3 regions of the Sporosarcina sp. SAFN-010 genome follow, and region 3 is predicted to be linked to each of the others. Evidence: riboswitches for the same ligand, from Rfam matches in the RefSeq annotation. Region 3 holds a riboswitch; each other region holds the start of a gene.
What was found. Region 3 has a riboswitch for S-adenosylmethionine ahead of ACR65F_RS04520 (O-acetylhomoserine aminocarboxypropyltransferase/cysteine synthase family protein). Riboswitches for the same ligand answer to the same signal wherever they lie in the genome.

Region 1 (5,209 bases), on a different contig from region 3:
ATTTCTCCCAGGCTCGTCTATTTTGGAACAGCATGGCACCTTATGAGAAGCAACACATCATTGATGCGTTTAGTTTTGAGGTCGGTAAAGTACAAAGTCAATCTGTGCGACAACAAGTCGTGGATATGTTTTGTAACGTCGATAGCGGACTCTCAGCAGCAATTGCAACTGCGGTTGGAGTAAAGCGTCCAGAATGCACCCCATCGAATGTTACAGCGTCCTCACAAGCACTCAGCATGAAGTATACGGTTTTCGTTCCGGAAACATTGAAAGTGGCAATCCTGATCGGAGAAGGATTTGATAGTACAGTCATTGGAAATGCAGTTAAATCACTTCGTAACGCGGGCGTCACGGTCGATATAGTGAGTGGAACACTAGGAACGGTTAAAGGAACGGCAGGTAAAACTGCTATTGCAAATCAGACGTTTTTAACTGCATCACCTGTTTTGTATGACAGTGTGCTGGTAGGTGGCGGCACATCGACCCATCCTGCAGAATTTGACAATAATATGCGTAACTTTATTGAAGAACCGTGGGAGCATTTTAAACCAATTGCTTTTACCAATAATGGATCACGTTTTATTTCGATGACATCTGTCCATGAAGGTCCTGGCATTGTTGTCGAAAAGAACGAGCATGATTTTAATCAAGACTATATAAATGCATTAGCAAAACAAAGATTTTGGGAAAGGAATATCTACAAATAATAAATCTGAAGTGCACATGGGCCATTCTCAATGAATAACTTTTCAAATTCTCCTCATCCTAGGAAGGATCGAATACTTTCAAAGAAATGAGGAGAATCGAATGGGAATTCTAAGTGGTAATCCGAAAGATGAGCCAATGCACTACGGAGAGATAATTGGTAGTTGGGCTTATGTTGGAGCAAACAAAGGGCTAATCAGTGCTTATCAGACCTTTATTAACCACGCTGGGGATGAAGGACTAAAGAAGCTTTTGCAAGAAGCAGTGGATATGATGAGAGATCATAACAAGCAGATCGAAGAAGTGCTGAAGGAAAATGGCATCATGCCGCCACCAACGCTACCAGACCGTCCAACTTGCTCTGCAGATGATATCCCTCCAGGTGCACGATTCATGGACCCTGAAATCAGCGGAGCGATCTCCATAAACGTTGGCCAGGCGCTTGTTTCCTGTAGCCAAGTGATGGGGCAATGTTTGCGTGAGGATATTGCGACAATGTTTGCCAAGTTCCATGCTGACAAAATCATGTTTGGAGCAAAGCTATTGAAACTAAACAAAGAAAAAGGATGGATTATCCCCCCACCTATGCACTTGAACGGACAACCGACGAAAGAATAAAAGTGCTCATTGAACAAAAGAAACGTTAGAGTAGGGAAGAGCGAAAGTCGCTTTCTTCTCTGCTTTTTTTAATGCGACTCGCCAAAAAAAAGGTCGAGCCAAATCGACTCTTCACTACATAGGGAATGATATACTAAATGCTATAAGGGGGAGATTTAAATGGAAAAGTTACAGTCACAAGAGCAATTTGAAGAACTTAAACAAGGGGAACGAACGGTGTTTCTGTTTTCCGCAGATTGGTGTCCGGATTGTCGAGTCATCGATCCGTTACTCCCAGGAATTGAAGTAGATTACCCGGAGTACGAATTTGTATATGTAGATCGTGATCAGTTCATAGATATCTGTGCAGAACACGACATTTTTGGGATCCCAAGTTTTCTTGTTTACAGCGAAGGCGTAGAAAAAGGTCGATTTGTTAGTAAAGACAGAAAAACGCGTGAAGAGATTACAGCATTTCTGGATAATCCTGAAGCGTAAAAGAAAATTGAAAGGGTTGCTGCTTGAGAAGTCGAAGAGACTCCACTGGCAGCAACCCTTTCTTTTTACATACTAAACTCCTCTTTAACCTCTTCAAGAATAACTTTAGCACCCGCAGGGCTTACGAACATGCCGTTTGACAGTTCAAAATTATCGGAAGTGATTTCTCCGGTAATCACACAAGCTTCACGGATTTTATAGCTCCTAAGAATAATGGTTTCATCCTCCGTGAAAAATTCAAGTGGTTGTCCTTCAGGAAGTTTCATTGTCTCACGTAATTCAATTGGGATAACTATTCTCCCTAGATGATCAACTTTTCTTACAACGCTTAAGCTCCTCATAAGAGAACCTCCTTCAATGGTACCTGAATTCTTCTATAATCATACAATTCTATGTTGGGAAATGCAAAAAAATGGTCGATTTTTTGTCGAAAGTTCATTAATATAGAATATTTAGAATGAAAAAACTTCTCCTTCTTTTCATTGTCAATCGTCACAACGTACACGTAATTTGATAGAATAGTACAGTTGGCACGAACGGAGGGACACGATGACATTTACTCAATTTAAAAAATCAGCGATTTTTGACTATCTCCAAATTATTGTGGGTTCGGCGTTTGTCGGACTTGCATTTACTATTTTCCTATTACCTTCACGGATAGCTGCAGGTGGTGTTTCGGGAATAAGCACGATTCTTTTTGAACTTTATGGATTTAACCCCGCTTATGTACAGTGGCTTATTAATTTACCACTCCTCATTTTAGGGCTTGTCCTTGTTGGAAAAGATTTTAGTTGGAGAACCATTGTGGGGACGTTTTTTGTACCATTTTTCATTTTCTTAACGACAGATATTAATGTCCCAATTCATAATCCGTTATTAAGTTCTATTTATGGTGGGATTATGCTTGGTATCGGTCTAGGAATTGTTTATAGGGGGAACGGCTCGACAGGTGGAACTGCACTAATTGCTCAAGTTCTGAAGAAATATACTAACTTTTCCAGTGGCTTTGCTCAGCTAATTGTTGACGGTGCTGTCGTCATCATCTCGGCTTTTGTCTTTGACTTGGAACTCGCGCTTTATGCCATGATGGCAATCTATGTGACGAGTAAGGTAATCGATTTTGTGCAGCTTCAAACATCTCCTACCAAGCTGATCCTGATCATTACGGAACAAGAAGAAAAAGTTCAAGCACTCATTAATACCGAACTCAATCGAGGGTTAACAAAAGTGAAGTCTTTAGGAGGCTACTCGAATCAGGAGAAAACCATGATCCTTTGTGTCGTTGAGCAATCAGAAGCGATCTACTTTAAAAAGATTGTGCAGGAGCAAGAGCCGACATCGTTCGTAATCTTCTTAAATGCATCTGAAATTCTAGGAAGAGGATTTTCCAGAGCCCAATATGACGACTAACTAGTTGCTAGCCCGTGAGTAAACTCGATTTTGTTTAATGTTAGACTATACAAACAACTTAGAAATGGTATACTGTTCAGTAATTGAATACGCTTATCGAGAGAAACCGAGGGAAATGGCCCATTGACGTTTCAGCAACCCCTGATAGATTCAGGAAGGTGCTACTTCCACAAGACTTTGTCTTGAGAGATAAGAGGAACGGCTATTAGCTTCCACTTTCTCTCTCTTAGAAAGCGGAAGTTTTTTGATGGGCTGAATAGGAGTGAAGAATTGTGCCAATTACAATACCAAAAGCGTTACCCGCGGGAGAATTACTGAAGCAAGAAAAAATATTTGTGATGGATGAAGAGCGTGCTACCTCACAAGACATTAGACCACTACGCATACTAGTCGTGAATTTAATGCCTCAAAAAGAAAAAACGGAACTGCAGCTTCTGCGTTTGCTAGGTAATACTCCGCTTCAAGTGGATGTAACTTTTTTACACACAGAAACGTATGTATCGAAGAATGTTAGTAAAAACCATTTGGATACTTTTTACAAAACATTTCCTCAAGTGAAAGACGAAAAATTTGATGGAATGATTGTAACGGGGGCACCTGTAGAGCAAATGGAATTCGAACAGGTTGAGTATTGGGGAGAAATGCAGGAGATTTTGGATTGGGCATCAGTGAATGTAACATCTTCTATGCATATCTGTTGGGGTGCCCAAGCAGCACTTTATCATTACTATGGAGTGAACAAACACCAACTGCCTTCTAAGTGTTTTGGCATTTTTGATCATCTCGTTACAAATCCAACTGTCAATCTTGCACGAGGATTCAATGACCTGTTTCCAGCTCCACACTCCAGGCATACAGGAGTATCTCAATACGATATCGAACAGCATGACTCATTGAATCTACTCGCATATTCGGAAGATGTTGGACCCTTTATCGTGCTATCTAACGATGCAAAAAACATTATGATTACGGGGCACTTAGAGTACGATGCGGGAACGTTGCAGGAAGAATATGAGCGTGATGCAGCAAAAGGACTTGAAATTGATATTCCTAAGAATTACTTCCCGAATGACAATAGCTCGTTGAATCCGCTGAACACGTGGCGTTCCCATACACATCTCTTATTTTCAAATTGGCTTAATTACTATGTCTACCAACAAACTCCATTTGAATGGAAATGATGAAATTTGTGAAGTGGCGAGTATTGATCCAGCTGAAGAACTTGTAGTTCTCAGTGGATTGGATTATAATGAATGACAGTCAGTCATTTGTGGAGGGATGTTATGAACAAGAGAGAAAAAATTGTTCAGTCTGCGATTCAAGTGTTTACTGAAAAAGGCGTAGAAAAAACGACAGTTTCACATATTGTTAAAGCTGCAGGGATTGCACAAGGAACGTTTTACTTATACTTTCCCTCTAAACTATCGCTCATGCCTGCGATTGCAGAAGTGATGGTACAGCATACCCTGAAAACGGTGATAGACGCTGTTGAAGATTCTGCATCGTTTGATGAGCAACTGAAACAATTTGTAGATGCGATATTTGCAGTTAATAAAGAACACCACGAGATTCAGGCGATGATCTATTCAGGGTTAGCATCAACTGAACACTTGAAAGAGTGGGAGAGTGTATATGCTCCAATTTACCAATGGGTAAGCGCACTCGTTGAAAAGGTGCAGAAGCAAGGAGTCATTCGCATCGACAGTCATCCAGATCAGTTAGCAAAACTCATTATCGGATTGACTGAGTCCGCTGCAGAGCAAATTTACTTGTATGATGAAGACGTTGACCAAGAAATTCGCGCTACTGAGCAAAAGAGGGAAACGTTGTTGTTTTTATCGTATGCCCTTGGTTATTCGAAACAACCAGGCAATGAATAGGGATTTCCAACGACTGGCAACAAAATAGTGTCAGTCGTTGTATACATTTTTTAGTTCGTACGAGTACGGATTAATATGAATGACAGTCAGTCATCTGAGAGAAGGAGTATTTCTAATGA
Region 2 (5,209 bases), on a different contig from region 3:
TACGAATGCAAGAAGCAACGCCGTCATAACGCCCATAAGAGGTGTCATTTCTAGCTCGAAGAAAGCGCTTGCTGCTTCTTTCGCAGTATCAATAGATTTGCTTCCTAACCCGCTTATGTATCCCGGAAGTAAGGTTGTTGCTGCAAAGTAAGCAAGAATCCCTGCGATAATCGTCGATGTGTAAGCGAATAATGTCGCAAGACCAAGCAACTTCCCAGAACCTTTACCGAGTTTCGCAATTCCTGGTGCGATGAATGCCAAAATAATTAAAGGAACTACAAAGTTAAGGAATCCTCCAAAGATCATGTTGAATGTTGCGAAGAGACGTGTGAAGCCTTTTGCAAACCCTTCACCAATCATAGGTGTCAAATACCCAAGTCCTACTGCGAGACCGATAGCAATGACAATTCTCCATATAAGTCCTATTTTAAATTTCATTTTCGAAACCCCTTTCGTGCGTTGAATTAGTAAAACTCTCTCTATCATACATGAAAACGCTTTAAAAATCAGTCCTATTTTTTATCCAAAAAACCCCTCATCTTTGTAAACTCAAGATGAGGGGTTGCTTCTATATTATTTAGTAACTGGTACGACTGAACCTTTCCACTCATCGAGGATGAAGTCTTGGATCTCTTTTGAAGTTAGAACTTCGACAAGTGCTTTGATAGCTGGTTTGTCTTCATCCCCTGTATTCACTGCAAGGATGTTCACATATGGAGAATCAGATTCTTCAAGTGCAATAGAATCCTCCATTGGGTTGATGCCTGCATCAATTGCGTAGTTCGAGTTGATCAGTACTGCATCGCCTTCTTCGCTGTCGAACATTTGTGGAAGAAGTGCTGCTTCATAGTTTGCGTCGAACTTGATGTTTTTCGGGTTATCCACGATATCTTTCACTTCAGCTTTTGTCTTATCCACACCGTCTTTAAGCTTGATAAGACCTTCTGCTTCAAGCATCGCAAGAACACGACCGTGGTCAGCAACCGAGTTACTGATAAGGATTGTAGCGCCATCCGGAAGTTCGTCTAGTGATTTGTATTTCTTAGAATAGACACCGATTGGCTCGATATGAATGCTGCCTGCGTTTGTGAAGTCATATCCGTGGTCCGCAATTTGTGTTTCCATGTAAGGGATGTGCTGGAAGTAGTTTGCGTCCAGGTCTCCAGAATCAAGATCTTGGTTCGGTAATACATAATCCTGATACGGTTCAATCTCCAAGTCATAGCCTTTTTCTTTCAATAGCGGCTTTGCTTCTTCCAGAATTTCTGCGTGTGGAACGTTGGATGCGCCAACTTTAATGACTTTTACGTCTTCATCAGAACCGCTTGCGTTTCCATCTTTGTCGTCTTTTGAACCACATGCTGCAAGTGCTAATACAAGTACTGCTAGTAAAATTCCTGTTAAAAACTTTTTCATCCATTCCACTTCCCTTTTCTGTTTTTTTAGATTTGATAACGAACAGTGTTGATTTCCGTTGCAGGCGGACGCGGGCCTACAGGAAGTAGGTCATGCAACCGTTGCGGCAGGACGCCGCGTACTTAGGTTGTTTCCATGAACTTTCCCACAGGAGTCGCCGCCTTCCACTCCTATCAACGGAGATGCCAGGCATCAGTTTTAATTCATCAAACCACTTATATAGTAGACAGGCATGCCTGTTTTTCCCTGTGTTATCGTTTGTCGAGCTTTTTGACGGCGAAGTCTCCTGCAAATTGTAGGATGAAGACGACGATTAGGATCAAGATTGTTGAAACGAGTGTGACGTCTTCTCGGCTTCGCTGGAATCCGTCTAGGAAGGCAAGTGTTCCTAGTCCTCCAGCGCCGATAATTCCTGCCATCGCCGTGTAGCCAACAAGTGCGATTGCTGTCACTGTAATCCCGGAGATTAAAGCGGGCATCGACTCTGGCAATAATACTTTAAAAATGATAGTTGAGGTTTTTGCACCCATCGAGCGTGCTGCTTCTAGAACACCTTTGTCAATTTCCTGCAGCGCAATCAGTACCATTCTTGCGTAAAACGGAGCAGCTCCAATAATCAATGCCGGCATTGCAGCTTCTGGGCCTCTGATTGTTCCGATTAGAAACTTAGTAAACGGAATTAGAAGGATGATCAATATAATGAAAGGAATCGATCTGAAAATGTTAACAATTGATCCCGTTAGCAAGTTAACTAGCTTGTTTGCCCATATATGGCCTGGACCGGTTAGGAAAAGAAGGATCCCAAGTGCTAGCCCGATGATGAAAGTGAATATGGTTGAGACAGACGTCATATAAAGTGTTTCTACTGTTGCTTCCCACATTTTTGCCCAGTCCACGTTCGGGAAATACGTTTCAATCATTTCTCAAACACCTCCGTCTGGACACCTTGTTCATGTAAATATTGAATTGCATTTGCGGTTGCCTCTGGTTCACCTGTTATTTGTAAAATCATTGTCCCGTATGCACCGCCACGAGTTTGCGAGATGTTTCCTTGAAGAATACTGACATCCACTGGATACTCTCTTATTAAACTAGCGAGTACGGGTTGCTCTGTACGTTCCCCAACAAACGCTAGTTTGACAAGTGTGCCATCCGGATAATCCTGACGCATGAGCGACATCACTTTCTTCGCATCTTCCGGTTCAGTCACTTGCGAAACGAATCGTTTTGTTATCTGTTCTTTCGGTGACTGGAACAGTTGTAGTACGTCTCCAGTTTCTACAACACGTCCTGCTTCCATCACTGCGACTTCATGACAGATTTTCCGGATGACGTGCATTTCGTGCGTGATGAGGACAATTGTTAATCCAAGCCTTTCGTTAATGCTTGTCAACAAGTCTAAAATCGCATCAGTCGTTTCTGGATCGAGTGCGGACGTTGCTTCGTCACATAAGAGCACTTCAGGGTCGTTCGCGAGTGCCCGGGCAATTCCGACACGTTGTTTCTGTCCACCCGACAATTGGGATGGATAGGCATTTTCACGTCCTGCTAAGCCTACGAGCTCTATCAATTCCGCTGCTTTCCGCTCTCTCTCTGCCTTTTTAACTCCTGCTATTTCTAAAGGGAATGTAATGTTCTCTTTTACGGTACGAGACCAAAGCAAGTTAAAATGTTGGAAGATCATACTGATTTTTTGACGGGCTTGACGAAGTTCTTTTCCACCTATGGATGAAATCTTACGACCGTTTACTTCGACAGAACCGTCTGTTGGTTGTTCCAACCCATTGAGCAATCGAATTAGCGTACTTTTACCAGCACCACTATACCCGATAATGCCGTATATTTTTCCTTCTTCAATCGTTAGGTTTACTCCGTCAACTGCAGTAATCGCAGTGCTTGAGGTCCCAAATCGTTTGTTGACATTTGCTAATTGAATCATTCGACACCCACCTCACTGCTTTTCATTCTGTCCAATACTAATCGCTATATAAGTTAAATTAAACAATCCGACCACTTGCCGTTGTTTTCCTCTCCAGGCGGACGCTTTCCGAGGGGCTCGATTTCAGCCAATCGAACCACGAAGAATTCGATTGGCCATATTTCTGAGCCCTTTGCAGAAATTAAGGCATCAGCACCCTGCTCCTAACGCTTCGCTTTTACTCGCAAAAGTTGTTCTCCGTAACAACTCTCGCTCCAAACAACTAAAATGTCTGAACCGATGGTGATTTTCACTTCAACATATATAATTAAATTAAAAACGCCTTCCTGCAGATTCACAGAAAGGCGTACGCATAAGAATTCATGGCGTTCATCCGATCTCTCATCTTTCAAAGCATACGCTTTGTGTGACTTGGCACCATTTCAATTAAATTGACGGTTGCCGGGCTTCACAGGGTTCTCCCCTCCACCTCTCTTTATAAGAGTCAGTTATTCAATTGGTTGCTTTTAGTTATACCATAGCGATTTAGGAGTGTCAACTAAGCTTTTCGAGAATATTTTGAACCGATTGAAAGGCATAGACTTTCTCAGCTTGCTCGCCTTTTCGCTTGATGAGCAGGCACGGTACGCTTTCAACCTGGTATTCTGTCGCCAGTTCTTCAACATAGTTTAAGTTAGCTTTTCCAATTGGAAGACTTGGCTTCATCTCTGTTACGACATTCAATATTTTGCTGGCCACTGCACACGTTCCGCATAGCGGTGTATACAAATAGAATGCCGCCAGCTCTTCTCGATCAGCGAGTTCTTTCCACTCACTATATGTCCATTCATTCATGCCTATCACCTTCACTCTAAAAATAGCATATAGGGACTAAAGATCCCTGATGAATCTAGATAGCTGTTGATGACGTCACTAGATGCAAAAAATCTCGTTGATTGAAGTGTAAGGCGGCGACTCCTGGGGGAAGTTCAAGGAAACAACCTAAGTACGCGGCGTCCTGCCGCAACGGTTGCATGACCTACTTCCTGTAGGCCCGCGTCCGCCTGAAACGTAAATCAACACTGTTGACACTCTATTTCAATAGAAAATATAAAAGACGCCGGATAGTCGGCGCCTTTTAGTATTATTCTCCGACAGTCATTTTGTCGTAGTCTTCAGGAGTCATAAGCTCATCCAGTTCAGCTGGTTTCGTTGCTTCCACAACTACCATCCAAGCACCCTCGTAAGGAGATTCGTTGACAAGCTCAGGGCTGTCCTCTAAATCTTCGTTCACTTCAACGACTTTACCGCTGATTGGTGCATATAGTTCTGAAACCGTTTTTACAGATTCAACGCTACCGAATGGCTCGTCTGATTTCAATTCGTCGCCAACAGATGGCAATTCAACGAACACGATATCACCAAGCTCAGATTGTGCAAAGTGTGTAATACCAATTCGGTATTTACCGTCTTCTTCTTTAACCCATTCGTGCTCTTCAGAATACTTCAAACCTTGTGGTGTGCTCATTCTATTCCCCTCCAACTAATAATTGTTATACTTGATTCTATTTTGCCACAGGTACCTTTGAAAGACAAGAAATGAAGTTATGCCTTCCACGTTTCTGCAAACGTTTGCTCATTGAACCCGACAGTAGTCGTTTTACCATCAGTCACAAGTGGACGCTTAATGAGCATGCCGTCAGACGCTAGCAATTGGATTTGTTCATCCTCACTCATAGTAGCAAGCTTGTCCTTTAAACCGAGTTCACGATATTTCATGCCACTCGTGTTAAAGAACTTCTTCAATGGCATTTCAGAACTAGTGATCATTTCTTTCAATGCTTGTTCGCTCGGTGGCTGTTCAGCAATGTTGGA
Region 3 (5,209 bases):
ATTCAGAAAAACAGACAGTGTGTTGTGCGGTTGGCCCGGTGGTTTGGAACATAAAAAATTGTAATACTTCCATAAGTATAGCATAATTCGAACAATTTCGCGCTTTTCTTGTCGAAAGAGGTGGAATTGATTGACCTTATACCAGAAGGGGTATATTATGAACGTAGTTAAGAGAGGTGGCCAGATCCATGGAATACGATGCAAAGGTAGTCAATCGTTTAAAACGAATAGAAGGTCAAATTCGCGGTGTCCTACGGATGATTGAGGCTGGTGATGAATGCAAAGACGTCATTACACAGTTGTCTGCGTCTCGCTCAGGAATCGATAGGACCATCGGGTTAATTGTGAGTACGAATCTGATTGCCTGTATGGAAAACGAAGAGCTTTCGGATAATCCGCAAGCAAAGGAGACGCTTGTAAAAGAAGCTGTCGACTTATTAGTAAAGAGCCGCTAACTGCAGGCTCTTTTTTTTGTGGGCTGAAAAATTAAAACCTTCTTACAGTTTTCTCATCAAGTCCTAATAATCATCTCAGAGTCCTCTCAGACTGTGGGGTTATGATATAAGTATCCCAAAAGGAAAAGGAGAGGAACAAGATGAAAAAGACATTGATCACAGCAGTAAGTGCACTACTTATTTCCGCAGGAGGTGCGAACGCAGCGACATTTGCACATGCAGATCAAAACGCAGATGCACAAAGCTCATACGCACACGTACAACACAACTCGAACTACGGTCAGCAAGTAAACCAAGACATCACAGGTCTGGAAGAGTACGCATCAGTTGCTTCCGTCATCGACCCAACTAGCTTCACTACACGTGTTACTGAAGACAACGTGTCCAACCGGGTAATTCTTTTCTCTGATAACTACGGTCGTACACAGTACAAGAGTGTCTTCGTGAAAAAGACAGGACTTCTGAAAGTCATCAACTTAAAAGGTGGTGGAGTTGTCCTTGAAACGACTGTGAAAGCAGATGCACCACAAAAACCAGAAGTGAAGCCTGAGCAGCCGGGAAGTGCTATTAGCGTCCTCCCTGAGTACAAAACACTGGCTTCAGCAGTAGACTTGACTGCTTTGACACCTGTCATCGTATCAGATAACTACAATAACCGTACGATCCTATTGAAAGATGCGAACGGTCAGGGACAATATAAGAGTGTCTTCGTGAAAAAGACAGGTCTATTAAAAGTCATTAACCTAAAAGGCCAAGGAGTTGTCATTGAAACAGTCGTAAAAGAAGACGCAGCAACACCAGCTCCTGAAGCGAAACCTGAACAGCCTGCAAGCACAATCAGTAGCCTGCCTGAATACAACACACTCGCAGCTCACGTTGACCTAAGCACACTCACACCAGTAGTTGTCTCTGATAACTACAACAACCGCACAATCCTATTGAAAGATGCAAACGGACGCGAGCAATTCAAAAGCATCTACGTGAAACGCACAAACATGCTCAAAATCATCAACCTAAAAGGCGGCCAAATCTTTTACGGCGCAGCTCAATAATTAATTCTTACCCGCAGACCGAAGTCTACCAAGACTTTGGTTTGCGGGTTTTCTATCTCTTTCTTCTCTTTACCTGTTTCATGTGGTTCGTTGTCATATTAGGATCCGTTGATTGTAGTGGAAGACGGCGACTCCGGAGGGATGCTAATGGAAACAACCTAAGTTCGCGGCGTCCTGCCGCAACGGTTGCATGACCTACATCCTGTAGGCCCGCATCCGACTGTAGTGGAAATCAACCCCGTAATAGTGTTGATTGTTAAACTATCAAATAATTTAGATTTAACTGTTGACTTTCTATTTTCAACCAAGTATACTCAGTTCCAAGATGGAAAACTGAATAAGTCACAAACTCTTATCAAGAGCGGCGGAGGGACTAGGCCCTGCGATGCCCGGCAACCGGCAAGCTTACCAGCTTGCAAAGGTGCTACTTCCTACAGATCTATTATGGATCTGAAAGATAAGGGGAAGTGCCAGCAATGGCAGATCCTCTTCTATAGGTAGAAGGGGATCTTTTTAGTTTCCCCATCACCCGTCCGGTGTGCGCAGTTCCATCAATCTAATTTCCGGAGGTTTTGTAAATGACGAATTTTCAACCCGAAACACTTTTGCTGCACGGTGGTCAAGAACCCGATCCAACAACTGGATCACGAGCTCTTCCTATCCACAGAACCACATCATTCGTATTTCGTGACACGGACCACGCCAAAAACCTTTTTGCACTGCAAGAAGCTGGCAACATCTACACACGTATCACGAATCCAACAGTCGCAGTATTTGAAGAACGCATCGCGTTACTCGAAGGAGGCGCTGCAGCCGTTGCACTCTCATCTGGTATGGCGGCAATCGCGTTCTCAATCTTGAATATTGCAGAAGCTGGTGACGAAATCATTGCAGCAGCCAACCTTTACGGCGGAACGTACAACTTATTTGCCACAACGCTGCCGAAGTATGGGATCACTGTAAAATTTGTCGACTCAACTGACCCGGAAAACTTCCGTAGTGCTATTACGGAAAAGACAAAAGGTATATTTGCTGAAACAATCGGTAACCCGAGCTTACAAGTGCTCGATATCGAAAAGGTTGCATCGATTGCACACGAAAGTGGCGTTCCACTTTTAATCGACAATACATTTGCGTCCCCATACGGATGCAATCCGATTGAATTTGGCGCTGACGTTGTTATCCACTCTGCCACGAAATGGATTGGCGGTCACGGAACAACGATTGGCGGCGTAGTGGTAGATGCAGGAAAGTTCGACTGGACGCAAGGCAGATTCCCTGCTTTCACGGAAGCGGACGAATCGTATCACGGATTACGCTACGGCATCGACACGGCAGGCGCTGCATTTGCGACAAAACTCCGTGTCCAAGGACTTCGTGATTTCGGTCCATGCCTCGATCCTGACAGTGCATTCAACTTCCTACAAGGCTTGGAGACGCTTCATTTGCGAATCCAACGTCACGGAGAAAACGCACAAAAGGTCGCACAATTCCTGAAAGAGCATCCATCTGTTGAATGGGTTACCTACACGGGTCTCAACGACCATCCAACAGCAGAACTTGCCAAGAAGTATTTGAAAAATGGAGCAGGGTCCATTATTGTTTTCGGAATTAAAGGCGGGCGTGATGCAGGACGTCGTGTGATCGACAACGTTGCTGTTTGGTCCCACGTAGCGAATGTTGGAGATGCAAAGTCGCTAATTATCCATCCGGCTTCAACAACGCACCAACAGCTTTCTGGCGAAGACTTGAAAAATTCAGGTGTTACTGAGGAACTCATTCGTCTCTCAGTGGGACTTGAATCAGCAGACGATATCATTGCTGATCTAGCACAAGCGATTGAGAAGGCAGCTCCCGTTAACGTATAATTACAGAAAAAACACCCGAGTCCTCATTTGGATTCGGGTGTTTCGTTTATTTATGTCTAGGGTGTTTGTTGTGTTTCAAATCTTTTTGCAACTCTTTGAAAAGGGCCGTCACCATAAACAGGATGATGAACGAAAACGGAAGGGCTGCGATAATTATCGTATTCTGCAGGGCGGAAAGACCACCAACAGATAGTAAAATAACCGCAATTCCGGATTGGATTAATCCCCAAATCATTTTCACACTGTTAGGTGGGGTTAACGAGCCATAAGTCGACTGCATCCCAAGTACAAAGGTCGCTGAATCCGCCGATGTGATGAAGAACGACGTAACCAGTAAGATTGCAAACGCAGATGTTAGTGTGGACCAAGGCAACTGGCTAAACATCTGGAAAATCACAAGTTCCGTATCAACGGATGCAAGATCCGCGACGCCGGACTTCTGAATTTCAATCGCAGTTGTCCCGAAAGCTGAGAACCAGATGAAACTAAGAATACTTGGAGCAAGCAATACACCCACCATGAATTCACGAATCGTACGGCCTTTTGACACACGAGCGATAAACATACTGACGAACGGTGCCCAAGAAATCCACCAAGCCCAGTAGAAGATTGTCCAAGTGTCTAGCCATTCACGATTTCCAGCATTCAGTGGAGCGGTACTTAAACTCAAGTCGATGAAATGAGAGATATAACCTCCGACTGAATCTGTAAAGATGTTCATAATTAGCAATGTAGGTCCTAAAATAAGCATGAACCCAAGTAATGCCAGAGCTAATACAAGATTCGTATTAGACAAGTAGCGTATTCCTTTACTTAGTCCTGACCACGCAGACATGATGAACAAAACGGTAACTATTGAAATGATAATGAATTGGGACCGTATGCCGATTTCAAACCCGAACAAATAGTTCAGGCCGGCATTAATTTGAACAGCGCCAAAGCCGAGAGACGTGGCCACGCCGAATGACGTTGCAAAGACTGCGAGAACATCGATCATTGTTCCCCATGGCCCTTTCATTTTGTCGCCAAAAATCGGCTTCAGTGTTGCTGAAATTAATCCTGGTTCCCCTTTTCGGAATTGGAAATACGCTAAGCACAGCGCAACGATTCCGTATAGTGCCCAAATGTGGATTCCATAATGAAGAAAAGTTTGACGCATGGATTCTTTGAAAGCCGCATTCGTTCCAGGCTCTGCAGTTGCTGGGCTAATAGCGAAATGTGAAAGTGGTTCAGCCGCGCCATAGAAGACGAGTCCGATTCCCATTCCGGCTGAAAATAGCATTGCAATCCAGGTAATTGTGGAGAATTGTGGACGATCTGTGTCTTTTCCCAATCGAATTTTTCCGTACGGGCTAAAGATTAAGTAGATACTGACGCCAACTAATAGCGTCATTAATAACATATAGTACCAACCGAATGCAGTGGACACGAAGTTTTTCACGATGCCAGTTCCCGCTTCAAAACGCTCTGGATCAATGACACCGTAGCCAACGGCCAAGACGATTAGACCAATCGTTATATAGAAGACATTTGATATTTTTCTCATGGTTCCCCCTTAGCGACGATAGTTTTCATAAGCAGTTTACCACTATACTATTGATTTTGAAGAAGTGCAACCGTATAGCTAGCGCGCCCCAGGGGAGTTCTAAGCTTATGGATTGTTTCTATTATTTACAGTATTCAATGAAGGTAAACCTGAAAGCGAGCGTTTCGCGAAATAAAGTTTAGTAATTGTCACAAAGGTACGTGGGGTGATCATAAACTGGGGGAAGTGATCATAAAGCATGAAAAGTGCTCATAAACGCAGGGAAGTGATCATAAAGTATGGAAAGTG

Region 1: another riboswitch for S-adenosylmethionine. It lies ahead of metA (homoserine O-acetyltransferase MetA); the one in region 3 lies ahead of ACR65F_RS04520 (O-acetylhomoserine aminocarboxypropyltransferase/cysteine synthase family protein).
Region 2: another riboswitch for S-adenosylmethionine. It lies ahead of ACR65F_RS15015 (methionine ABC transporter ATP-binding protein); the one in region 3 lies ahead of ACR65F_RS04520 (O-acetylhomoserine aminocarboxypropyltransferase/cysteine synthase family protein).

Annotation. Positions count from the first base shown of each region.
Region 1 covers NZ_JBPFDS010000013.1:37,825-43,033, reverse strand. Annotated here, with positions in the region: gene ACR65F_RS14155 (catalase) at 1-707, shown strand, start outside; gene ACR65F_RS14150 (DUF3231 family protein) at 808-1,323, shown strand; gene ACR65F_RS14145 (thioredoxin family protein) at 1,483-1,800, shown strand; gene ACR65F_RS14140 (AbrB/MazE/SpoVT family DNA-binding domain-containing protein) at 1,866-2,141, opposite strand; gene ACR65F_RS14135 (YitT family protein) at 2,350-3,210, shown strand; SAM riboswitch class I at 3,301-3,406, shown strand; gene metA (homoserine O-acetyltransferase MetA) at 3,483-4,391, shown strand; gene ACR65F_RS14125 (TetR/AcrR family transcriptional regulator) at 4,494-5,090, shown strand; gene ACR65F_RS14120 (DMT family transporter) at 5,206-5,209, shown strand, end outside.
Region 2 covers NZ_JBPFDS010000015.1:10,203-15,411, reverse strand. Annotated here, with positions in the region: gene ACR65F_RS15030 (dicarboxylate/amino acid:cation symporter) at 1-438, opposite strand, end outside; gene ACR65F_RS15025 (MetQ/NlpA family ABC transporter substrate-binding protein) at 574-1,416, opposite strand; gene ACR65F_RS15020 (methionine ABC transporter permease) at 1,668-2,336, opposite strand; gene ACR65F_RS15015 (methionine ABC transporter ATP-binding protein) at 2,333-3,355, opposite strand; SAM riboswitch class I at 3,734-3,839, opposite strand; gene ACR65F_RS15010 (thioredoxin family protein) at 3,890-4,189, opposite strand; gene gcvH (glycine cleavage system protein GcvH) at 4,479-4,862, opposite strand; gene ACR65F_RS15000 (arsenate reductase family protein) at 4,940-5,209, opposite strand, start outside.
Region 3 covers NZ_JBPFDS010000002.1:333,762-338,970, reverse strand. Annotated here, with positions in the region: gene ACR65F_RS04530 (metal-sensitive transcriptional regulator) at 189-455, shown strand; gene ACR65F_RS04525 (hypothetical protein) at 596-1,507, shown strand; SAM riboswitch class I at 1,857-1,971, shown strand; gene ACR65F_RS04520 (O-acetylhomoserine aminocarboxypropyltransferase/cysteine synthase family protein) at 2,086-3,375, shown strand; gene ACR65F_RS04515 (BCCT family transporter) at 3,422-4,921, opposite strand.